3 regions of the Aerococcus mictus genome follow, and region 1 is predicted to be linked to each of the others. Evidence: predicted binding sites of a transcription regulator. Region 1 holds the regulator's gene; each other region holds the start of a gene.
What was found. Region 1 encodes CtsR, which represses protease genes until heat stress. Its sites were predicted from a motif close to TTGGTCAAAAAAGGTCAAANA; they were not measured.
Positions count from the first base shown of each region.

Region 2: DBT49_RS03300 (ATP-dependent Clp protease ATP-binding subunit) is a predicted target of CtsR. The motif match lies at 1,517-1,537, and genes of this name have one in related genera.
Region 3: clpP (ATP-dependent Clp endopeptidase proteolytic subunit ClpP) is a predicted target of CtsR. The motif match lies at 1,446-1,466, and genes of this name have one in related genera.

Region 1 is NZ_CP132985.1:1,773,423-1,776,584, reverse strand. Features, by position in the region: gene DBT49_RS08185 (cation diffusion facilitator family transporter) at 61-1,185, shown strand; gene DBT49_RS08180 (CtsR family transcriptional regulator) at 1,304-1,762, shown strand; gene DBT49_RS08175 (ATP-dependent Clp protease ATP-binding subunit) at 1,793-3,162, shown strand, end outside.
Region 2 is NZ_CP132985.1:706,141-709,302, forward strand. Features, by position in the region: gene DBT49_RS03300 (ATP-dependent Clp protease ATP-binding subunit) at 1-1,417, opposite strand, end outside; gene DBT49_RS03305 (phosphocarrier protein HPr) at 1,706-1,972, shown strand; gene ptsP (phosphoenolpyruvate--protein phosphotransferase) at 1,974-3,162, shown strand, end outside.
Region 3 is NZ_CP132985.1:902,976-906,137, reverse strand. Features, by position in the region: gene DBT49_RS04250 (sugar-binding transcriptional regulator) at 1-559, opposite strand, end outside; gene clpP (ATP-dependent Clp endopeptidase proteolytic subunit ClpP) at 801-1,403, opposite strand; tRNA gene DBT49_RS04240 (tRNA-Arg) at 1,673-1,744, shown strand; gene DBT49_RS04235 (MetQ/NlpA family ABC transporter substrate-binding protein) at 2,033-2,854, opposite strand.

The DNA of each region.
Region 1 (3,162 bases):
TTATTATTTGTGCTGGAAGAAAATGATGATATGATAGGGTATTATAAGGAGAGTGAAAACATGGAAACACTTTACAGGATTGTCGGTATCGAAAGCCAAAGCCAATATGATTGGTTGGCAAAGCAAATCCAAGACCTTAACCAGGACAAGGGCTTTGCGATTGAATTGGACAAGGATATTGTCCGTTTGCACCGCCAGGAAGAATTACTTTACCTACGTCGCTTTTTAGCCTTTGAACAGTTCTCCCTGGTCGCTCTTGATCCAGCAGAGTTGGAATTAGATAAGGCCAAACAACTTCGCTTTAAAAATACCCAGGAAACGGCCAAGAAGATGCGCATCGTTCTCATCTTAAATGCCTTCTTCACCGTCTTTGAGGCCTTCTTTGGTTGGACCTTAAACAGTGCGGCTATCCTATCTGATGCGGTCCACGACTCGGGTGACGTTCTAGCTATTGCCATTGCCTGGTTCTTCGAAAAGATTTCTGACCGTGAGGCTGATAACCGCTATTCTTATGGCTACCGCCGCTTTTCTCTATTAGGGGGGCTGATTACGGCAGTCTTTCTATTATTCGGATCGGCCTTTATTTTAATCACTTCGATTCCTAAGCTCTTTAATCCTGAACCGGTTCATGTGACGGGAATGTTCTGGGTAGCTGTTTTCGCGGTGGTGGTTAATGGTTATTGCTCTTGGATGATGCATAAGGGTCAGTCAGCCAATGAACAATTACTCAACCTCCACCTCCTAGAAGATGTCCTCGGCTGGGTAGCCATCCTGATTCTTTCAGTGGTCTTACGCTTTACCAATTGGTATTTCCTTGACCCGCTCTTGTCGATTCTGACTGCGGCTTGGATTATCAGTCAAAGTTTCCCACGTTTCCTGAATATTTCTAAGATTTTCCTCCAAGCGGTTCCTGAAGGCATTGACCCCCAAGTCATTGGTCAACAAATCTTAGCCTTAGACGATGATATCGATGGTTTGTCCCACTTACATATCTGGTCAACCGATGGAGAACAACATATGGCCAGTGTCACCGTCCTGACTTGTCGTTTAACCGCAGATGAACAAGAAGACCTCAAGCAAAAAATCCGCTCCTTGGTGGCGAAATATAATATAAATCATATAACCATAGATACCGTTTACGATCCTGACCACTTTATCCAAAGAGAAAGTAGCCAGCATAACTAGGTCAAAGCCTGATGAGGTCGCTATTAGTGAATTAAATAGTTGACCTCATCCCTTTTTTTGCTTATTATTAAAGTATATTAGTCAAAGTTAGTCAATAATTAGTGAAGGAGGTGAGGACATGAGCAACCGGAATATGTCAGATATTATTGAAGCCTATCTCAAAGAAGTGCTTCAAGATACTGAACGGGTCGAAATCAGACGGAGTGAAATTGCTGACCGCTTTGAGTGCGTGCCTTCACAGATTAATTATGTGATTAATACGCGTTTTACCCCCAAGCAAGGCTATCAAGTCGAAAGTAAGCGGGGTGGTGGCGGCTATATCAGAATTATGAAATTGAATATTATCGACGATGCGGACTATATTGATAATATGATTAGCCTAGTAGGGAACGACATTTCCTTGCGCGATGCTGTATCGATTCTCACCAATTTGATGAAGAATGAACTGCTCAACGAGAGCGAGGCGGCCATCATGCACTCAGCCATTGACAAGCAAGTCATGTCTAATTTCAAATCCCCGGACCGTGTCCGCGCAGTGATACTTAGGAACATGCTAGAACATTTGAAATATCACTAATTACTCCGGTAATTAGAAAAGGAGACAACTATGAAAGACATCTATACTGAAAAAGCCAAGACCGCGATTGGATTTGCCAAAGAAGAAGCTGAATACTTCCGTCATCCAGCCATTGGTAGCGAGCATATGCTTTTGGGCTTATACCGCGAAAGTGAAGGTGTTGCTCATGCCGTTTTAAGCGACTACTTGCCAAGTTATGAGAGTCTTCGCGAAGAGATTGAATTTGTGACCGGCTATGGGACCAGCGATTCAGCCAAGAGTCAGGAAGACTATGTGCAGTTTTCCCCACGCATGCAAGACGTCTTGAACCAAGCCAAAGACTTGGCCAAGTCTATGCAGGCTTCCTTAATTGGTACCGAGCACTTATTACTCGCCCTCATCAATGAGGAAACCCTGGCCAACCGCCTGCTGAAAAATCTCGATATAGATGTTAATCGTTTGCGTAGTGATGTCTATCAGATGCTGGGACAAAAAGAACCAGTCAGAAACCGGACTAAAAAGCCGCTGGGTAAGCAAAGCAAAAGCAAGACCCCGACCTTGGATAGTATTGCTAAGGACCTGACCCAAGCCGCTAAGGACGGCAAGCTGGACCCAGTGATCGGTCGCCAGCAAGAAATGCGGCGGCTCATGCAGGTCTTAAGCCGCCGAACCAAGAATAACCCGGTCCTGGTTGGTGAACCTGGGGTTGGTAAGACCGCCATTGTCGAAGCCTTAGCCATCCAAATGAGCCAACAGCAAGTCCCAGAAAACATGCTGGATAAACGACTCATGGTCTTAGATATCGGCTCTTTAGTTGCTGGGACCAAGTACCGCGGTGAATTTGAAGACCGCATGAAGCATCTAATTGAAGAAATTGAAGACCAAGGCAATATTATTCTCTTTATCGATGAAATCCATACCATTATAGGGGCTGGGGGAGCTGAAGGGGCTATTGACGCCTCAAACCTCCTAAAACCTGCTCTCAGTCGGGGACAAGTCCAATTGATCGGGGCTACTACCCTCAACGAATACCAAAAATACATCGAAAAAGATGCCGCCTTGGAAAGACGTTTTGCTAAGATTTTAGTTGAAGAACCTAGCCTAGCGGAGACGGAAGAAATCTTGAAAGGGATCCGGCCCGCCTATGAAAAACACCACCAAGTGGCCATCCCCGATGAGAGCGTTACCACTTGTGTGCGTTTAAGCTCCCGTTATCTGTCAGACCGCTTCCTTCCTGACAAGGCCATTGATGTTATGGATGAAGCGGCGGCTACCAAGCGGCTGGATAATCCAGTAGCCAATAGTGGTCGCCGGAAGAAATACCAAATCGAACAGGAATTGAAGCGACTTAACCAAGAAAAAGAATACCATGTCCGTAACCAGGCCTTTCAAAAGGCAGCCGCGGTCCATGCCCAACAAGC
Region 2 (3,162 bases), 1.1 Mb from region 1:
ATTCTGTCTTGCCGACACCCGTAGGCCCCACAAATAGGAAGGAAGCAATGGGTTTATTACCTGGGTGGAAGCCCACACGGTTACGGCGGATTGCTGCTGATACTTTTTCGACAGCAGGATCTTGGCCGATAATTGTCTCCTTGAGTTCATCCTCAAGTTGCAATAAATTGTTTTGTTCTTGGTCTTGTAACTGGCCAACGGGGATACCGGTTTTGGCTTCCACTAATTCTTCAATGTCTTCGACAGTGATCGTTGGGACTTGTTCAACAACAGCTTCATTATTAGCGGCCATATCCTTATATTTCTTTAATTGGTCGCGGTAATAGGCTGCTTTCTCATAGTCTTCAGCATCGGTAGCCATTTCCTTTAATTTTTCTAATTCTTGAATCTGATCTTTTAAGGCCTCCTTATCCAAGAAGGGAATGGTTAAGTTTTTCTTGGACCCCGCTTCATCAAGTAGGTCGATGGCCTTATCAGGTAATTGCCGGTCTTGGATATAACGATTAGACAGGGTAACCGTTGCTTCTAAGGCTTGGTCAGTAAAGTGAACATGGTGGAATTTTTGGTATTGGTCGGCTAAGCCCTTGATAATAGTGATGGCTTCTTCCACCGAAGGCTCATCCACTTGAACCGGTTGTAAGCGGCGGGCCAGAGCGCCATCTTTTTCGATACGACGGAATTCATTTAAAGTTGTTGCACCGACTAATTGCATTTCGCCTCGGGCCAGGGCAGGTTTTAAGATGTTGCCAGCATCCATTGATGAATTATCAGCTGTTCCTGCTCCCACGATTTCATGGATTTCATCAATAAATAGAATGATTGATTGATTTGAGCTGACTTCTTTGATCAGGGCTTGCATTTTTTCTTCAAATTGGCCCCGAACGCCAGTACCTTGGACTAAGGAAGCCACATCTAAACTAATAACTTCCTTGTTTTGTAACTTTTCAGGAACTTCTTTAGCCACTATTTTTTGGGCTAAACCTTCCACAACTGCCGTTTTACCAACACCGGCTTCTCCAATGAGGACAGGATTATTTTTGGTGCGACGGTTGAGAATTTCGATCACCCGATTTATTTCTTGGTCACGGCCAATGACCGGGTCGTACTTGCCTTGCCGAGCCAATTCAGTCATGTTGGTTCCATAATTAGCCAACAAGCTATTTCCTTGGCCATCATTAGGATGGTGTGGAGGCTCTTGACCGTTAGCATTATGGGATCCTTTATCTTGCATTTGTCTGAGTAGCTCATAGAGGTTGCCCCATGAATTATTATCATTATTGCTTTTACCGGTTTGAGATTGGTTGCGAATTATCTCTGCATAACAAGGTTGGCAAAGGTTAATTGCCTGCCTTTGACCGTTAATATTCGCATACATGTGAATGGCAGCTTCGCGTTGGTTACAACGTTGGCATTTCAATAGTGCCACGCTCCTTTCTTAAGAAATTGGCCAATATTTTTATATCCATATATTGTAAAAATACCTTTTTGATAAACATTGACCTTCAATTGTTATTATACATTGACCATGTTTGACATTCAAGTCATAAAGCTTGTTTTCCCATGCTAAAGCCAAGGAGAATTTAATTAAGTAGTTGTCACCATGCTTAAAAAATGGTACATTATTAATGTAACGGTTTTCTTTTCTTTAAGCGATAGTTGGGAAAGTCGTCAAATTATGTAGATTTAAAAAAAGGAGATTATAATAATGAAAACTCAAGACTTTAATATTACTGCAGAAACTGGTATCCATGCTCGTCCAGCAACCTTACTTGTGCAAACTGCAAGCAAATTTAAATCTGATATTAACTTAGAATATAAGGGTAAATCTGTTAACTTGAAATCCATCATGGGTGTAATGTCCTTAGGCGTAGGCCAAGGTGCCGATGTAACCATCTCTGTCGAAGGTGAAGATGAAGAAGAAGCAATGGCAGCTATCCAAGAAACCATGAAAAGTGAAGGGTTGTCAGAATAACATGGAAAAGTTGAAAGGAATTGGGGCTAGTGATGGTTACGCCATTGCTAAGGCCTTTCTTTTGGAACAACCTGACTTATCCTTTGAAGAAGGAAAAGTAGAAGATGCTGATGCGGAAATTGACCGCTTAACTAAGGCTATTGACGATAGTCGCATTGAGATCGCTAAGATTAAAGTGATTGCGCAAGAACGTCTATCTGAAGAAGAAGCAGGAGTTTTTGATGCGCATTTACAAATGCTAGATGACCCAGAAATGATTGCGACTTACCAACAAAAAATCAAAGATGAAAATCTTGATGCTCAAACTGCTGTGCGCCAAACTGCTGATGGCTTTATTGCTATCTTTAAAGCCATGGAAGATAACCCTTATATGCAAGAACGTGCAGCGGATATTAAAGATGTTACCGACCGCCTCATCGCACATTTAATCGGCGCCAAAATTCCTAACTTGAGTTTAATTGATGAGGATGCAATTGTTATTGCTCCTGATTTAACTCCGAGTGATACAGCACAATTAAACAAATATGTTAAAGGATTTGTTACTGATATTGGTGGACGGACATCTCACTCAGCAATTATGGCGCGTAGCTTAGAAGTTGCCGCTGTTGTCGGGACCACTTCTGCCTCTGAAGCGGTTAGTGATGGTGACTTAGTCATTGTTGACGGTTTTGAAGGGGAAGTATTAATTAATCCAGACCAAGCCACTGTTGATAGCTATAAGGACAAAGCTAAGGCTTATCAAAAACAAAAGCTTGAATGGGAAAGCCTAAAAGATGCGGATTCCTTAACCAAAGATGGTAAACAGTTTGAAATTGTTGCCAATATCGGTTCGCCTAAAGACTTACCTGGTGTCCATGAAAACGGAGCTGAAGGTGTGGGGCTTTATCGGACAGAATTCCTCTATATGGATTCAGACCACTTCCCAACTGAAGAAGAACAATTTGAAGCTTATAAGGAAGTTTTAGAATCTCTTAATGGTAAGAATGTGGTTATCCGGACTATGGATATTGGTGGAGATAAGAAACTCCCTTATTTAGCCTTACCTGAAGAGCTAAATCCTTTCTTGGGTTACCGTGCTATCCGGATTTGCTTAAGAGAAACGGATATGTTCCGGACCCAATTGCGGGCACTTCTACGTGCTTCCGCTTATGGGAAATTAAGCATTATGTTCCCAATGGTAGCCACTTTAG
Region 3 (3,162 bases), 870 kb from region 1:
TCGCCACCGAATCGCCCATGCCACCACGGGCAGGAACTATCGTAAAATGCCGATTCTTAGTTAAAACTTTACGGTTTAAGCTTTTAGCAACCTCGAGTATTGTCGAGCCGCCTGAAACAGCCACCGTAATGTATCCTTCTGGCAAAGTATTGGCTAGATAGTTAGATAGGAAAACCCCTATTTGCGCCAAGGTACTATTTTCTTCATCAAGATTACTCTCAATAATATGTACCTCATCGATTCCTAGTTGCTTTTCTAAGCGTTGTTCCTTAGCAAATAAACTAGAATCTTCATGGAGCATTTCACGAGCAAAAGCTAAAGCTTCCTCACCCTTAGCGGTGATAACCATTCCATTTCTAGTGGAATCTAGTAACCCTTCTTTTTTAAGGATATTTGTTTCACGCCGGAGTGGTCGCTCAGTCATGTCTAACTTCTTTGCCAAAATTTGGCGACCAATAGGTTGAAAGCGTAAGACCATTTGTAAAATTTGCATCCTTTTTTTAAAGAGGTCTTCCAATTCAGGAACCACTTTAAGGATTCTACTGTAAACGGCTTTCATGACATTCAACTTTCTATTGCATGGACTTTTATTGTCCGTCATGCCTTTTTTTGACCAACACAGTGCAAAAAAATTTGAGCAGTTCTATCTGCTATTCATTTTTCTACACTAGTAGTATAACAAGAATATCATGCAGCCGCAAGCATTTTGCAGTGAAAATCCAAATTTTATAAAACCGAGTGTACTTACTTAAGCTACACTCGGTAATCATTCTGTATATGTCTTGTAAGGCTTTAAGATACTATTCTTGACCTTTTAGTCCTTGGTTAGAAGCCATGATTTCATCAATGATGCCATAGTCCTTAGCTTCTTTGGCAGTCATCCAGTAATCACGGTCCATATCTTTTTCTACTTTGTCGATATCTTGACCAGAACGTTCAGCAATAATTTCTTTTAAGGTTTGCTTGGTTTGTAAGATATGACGAGCTGAGATTTCAATTTCAGTGGCTTGACCTTGAACACCACCTAAAGGTTGGTGAATAAGCACTTCAGAATGCGGTAAGGCATAACGTTTCCCTTTTGTGCCGCCAATTAATAGGATTGAGCCCATAGAAGCTGCTAAACCAGTAACTATGGTTACAACATCGGCATTAACAAATTGCATAGTGTCATAAATTGCCATCCCGGCAGTTACTGATCCCCCTGGACTATTAATGTAAATATAGATATCTTTATCGTTATCTTGAGCATCTAAAAAAAGTAATTGGGCAATAACACTGTTTGCCATATCATCATTAACTTCTCCACTGAGCATAATAATACGGTCTTTCAGTAAGCGTGAATAAATATCATAAGCGCGTTCGCCACGAGGTGATTGTTCAATCACTGTAGGTACTAAATTCATTTAATTTCCTCCTTTTTCAACTTCTTATTCATTATAACCTTAATAGTCAATATAGGTCAATAGATAAACTTATGGCACTTTTCCTGGGAAAATTGATGATAATTTGACATTACTGCCTTTCAGACAGTATTAGGCTAGATTTTTTACTAGCCTTTATCTGATTTTGCAAGTGAGGCTATTATAGTAAGACATCACCGATAACAGCAATATTTTTTCAAGAAAGTTCTTAACAAAACTATGCTATTTGTGCTATAATACATTTATTGCTTGCACCCATAGTGTAATGGATATCACGTAAGATTCCGGTTCTTGAGATGGGGGTTCGATTCCCTCTGGGTGCGTAATAAGAAATTTTTGATTCATACGAATCTTAATTTATAACAAATATATGAAGAGCAAGGCTAGCAAAGGCCTTGCTTTTTTTTGATTGTAAGAAGCTAGATACAAATCAAGATATAGTCTTGTGTAATTGTGTCAATTATTAAAATGTTAAAATATAAAGTAAGCAATCTGTAGGTATCTCTGAAGCAAGGTGTTTATCTGCTTACTTGATTAATCAAACTCCTTATAATAAAAAAGACCTATCCCCTATCAGAGGATCAACCTTGATAAGGATAGGTCTTTATTAACTATTCTTGGCTTTCCCAAATTGGGATACTTGAGCCATTACTTTTTTCATCGATAATTTTAGCGACTTCAGGGGTTTGATAGTACTTCACAATTTTTTTGTATGTCTCATTGTCCTTATTCTTTTCATCGACGGCAATGACATTCCAATAAGGCTTAGAACTATCTGTCGCCTTTTCTAAATAAATGGAATCTTTAGTTGGGACGAAGCCTGCGTCGGCCGCCATATCATTATTGATGCAAGAAATCGTTACATCATTTAAGGCACTAGCTGTTTGATTAGAATCCAAGGTAATGAATTCTAGATTCTTAGGATTTTCAGTGATATCCTCAACCGTTGGCATGAGCCCTTTATCTGGGTTTAACTTAATTAGTCCTGCTTCTTGAAGCAGTAAGAGTGCCCGACTTTCATTTGAGACATCATTAGGTACTGCTACCTTGTCACCCTCTTTGACTTGATCGATGCTTTCAATCTTATTGGAGAAAACTCCCATTGGGTTAAGGGTGGTATATCCAATCGTAGTGTTGTGGTAACCAGATTCTTCATTCATATTGTCCATATAAATTTCAGTTAAGGCAGCGTGCATATCAATTTCATTATGCTCTAAGGCTTCAATGGGCATCCGATAATCAGTAAATTTTACCAATTCAAGGTCAATGCCTTCCTTTTCCTTCAATTCATCCTTTAAGTAATCCCATTCGTCATTTTTCTCACCAACGACCCCTACTTTTACCGTTTTATCACTATCAGTATTGCCAGATTGACAAGCCACTAGGGTAAAAGCAGCTAATAGGGCCATTAGGCGTAAAATCCATTTCTTCATTGCAATTCCTCCTACTATTTTACTCATAATGAGCTGACCCTTATATTTTACTAATTAAAGCTTGTTATGACAATGTTCTTAGCCTTATTTAAAAGTATTCATCGATGATCTATAACAACTATCATAAGAATAAAAAAAGCTGCACATTCCGTGCAGCGACTTAAAGATTCTTAAATATAACTGAGTTGAGTTGTGTAAAAAAGTTATTAAGAAGGTAAGAATCTTCAATAGATAAAAGTATATCATAGATGAAAACTAGCGCCAACCAGTCTTTTAGTAAATTAATCATTTCATAAAAAAGTCCCTGT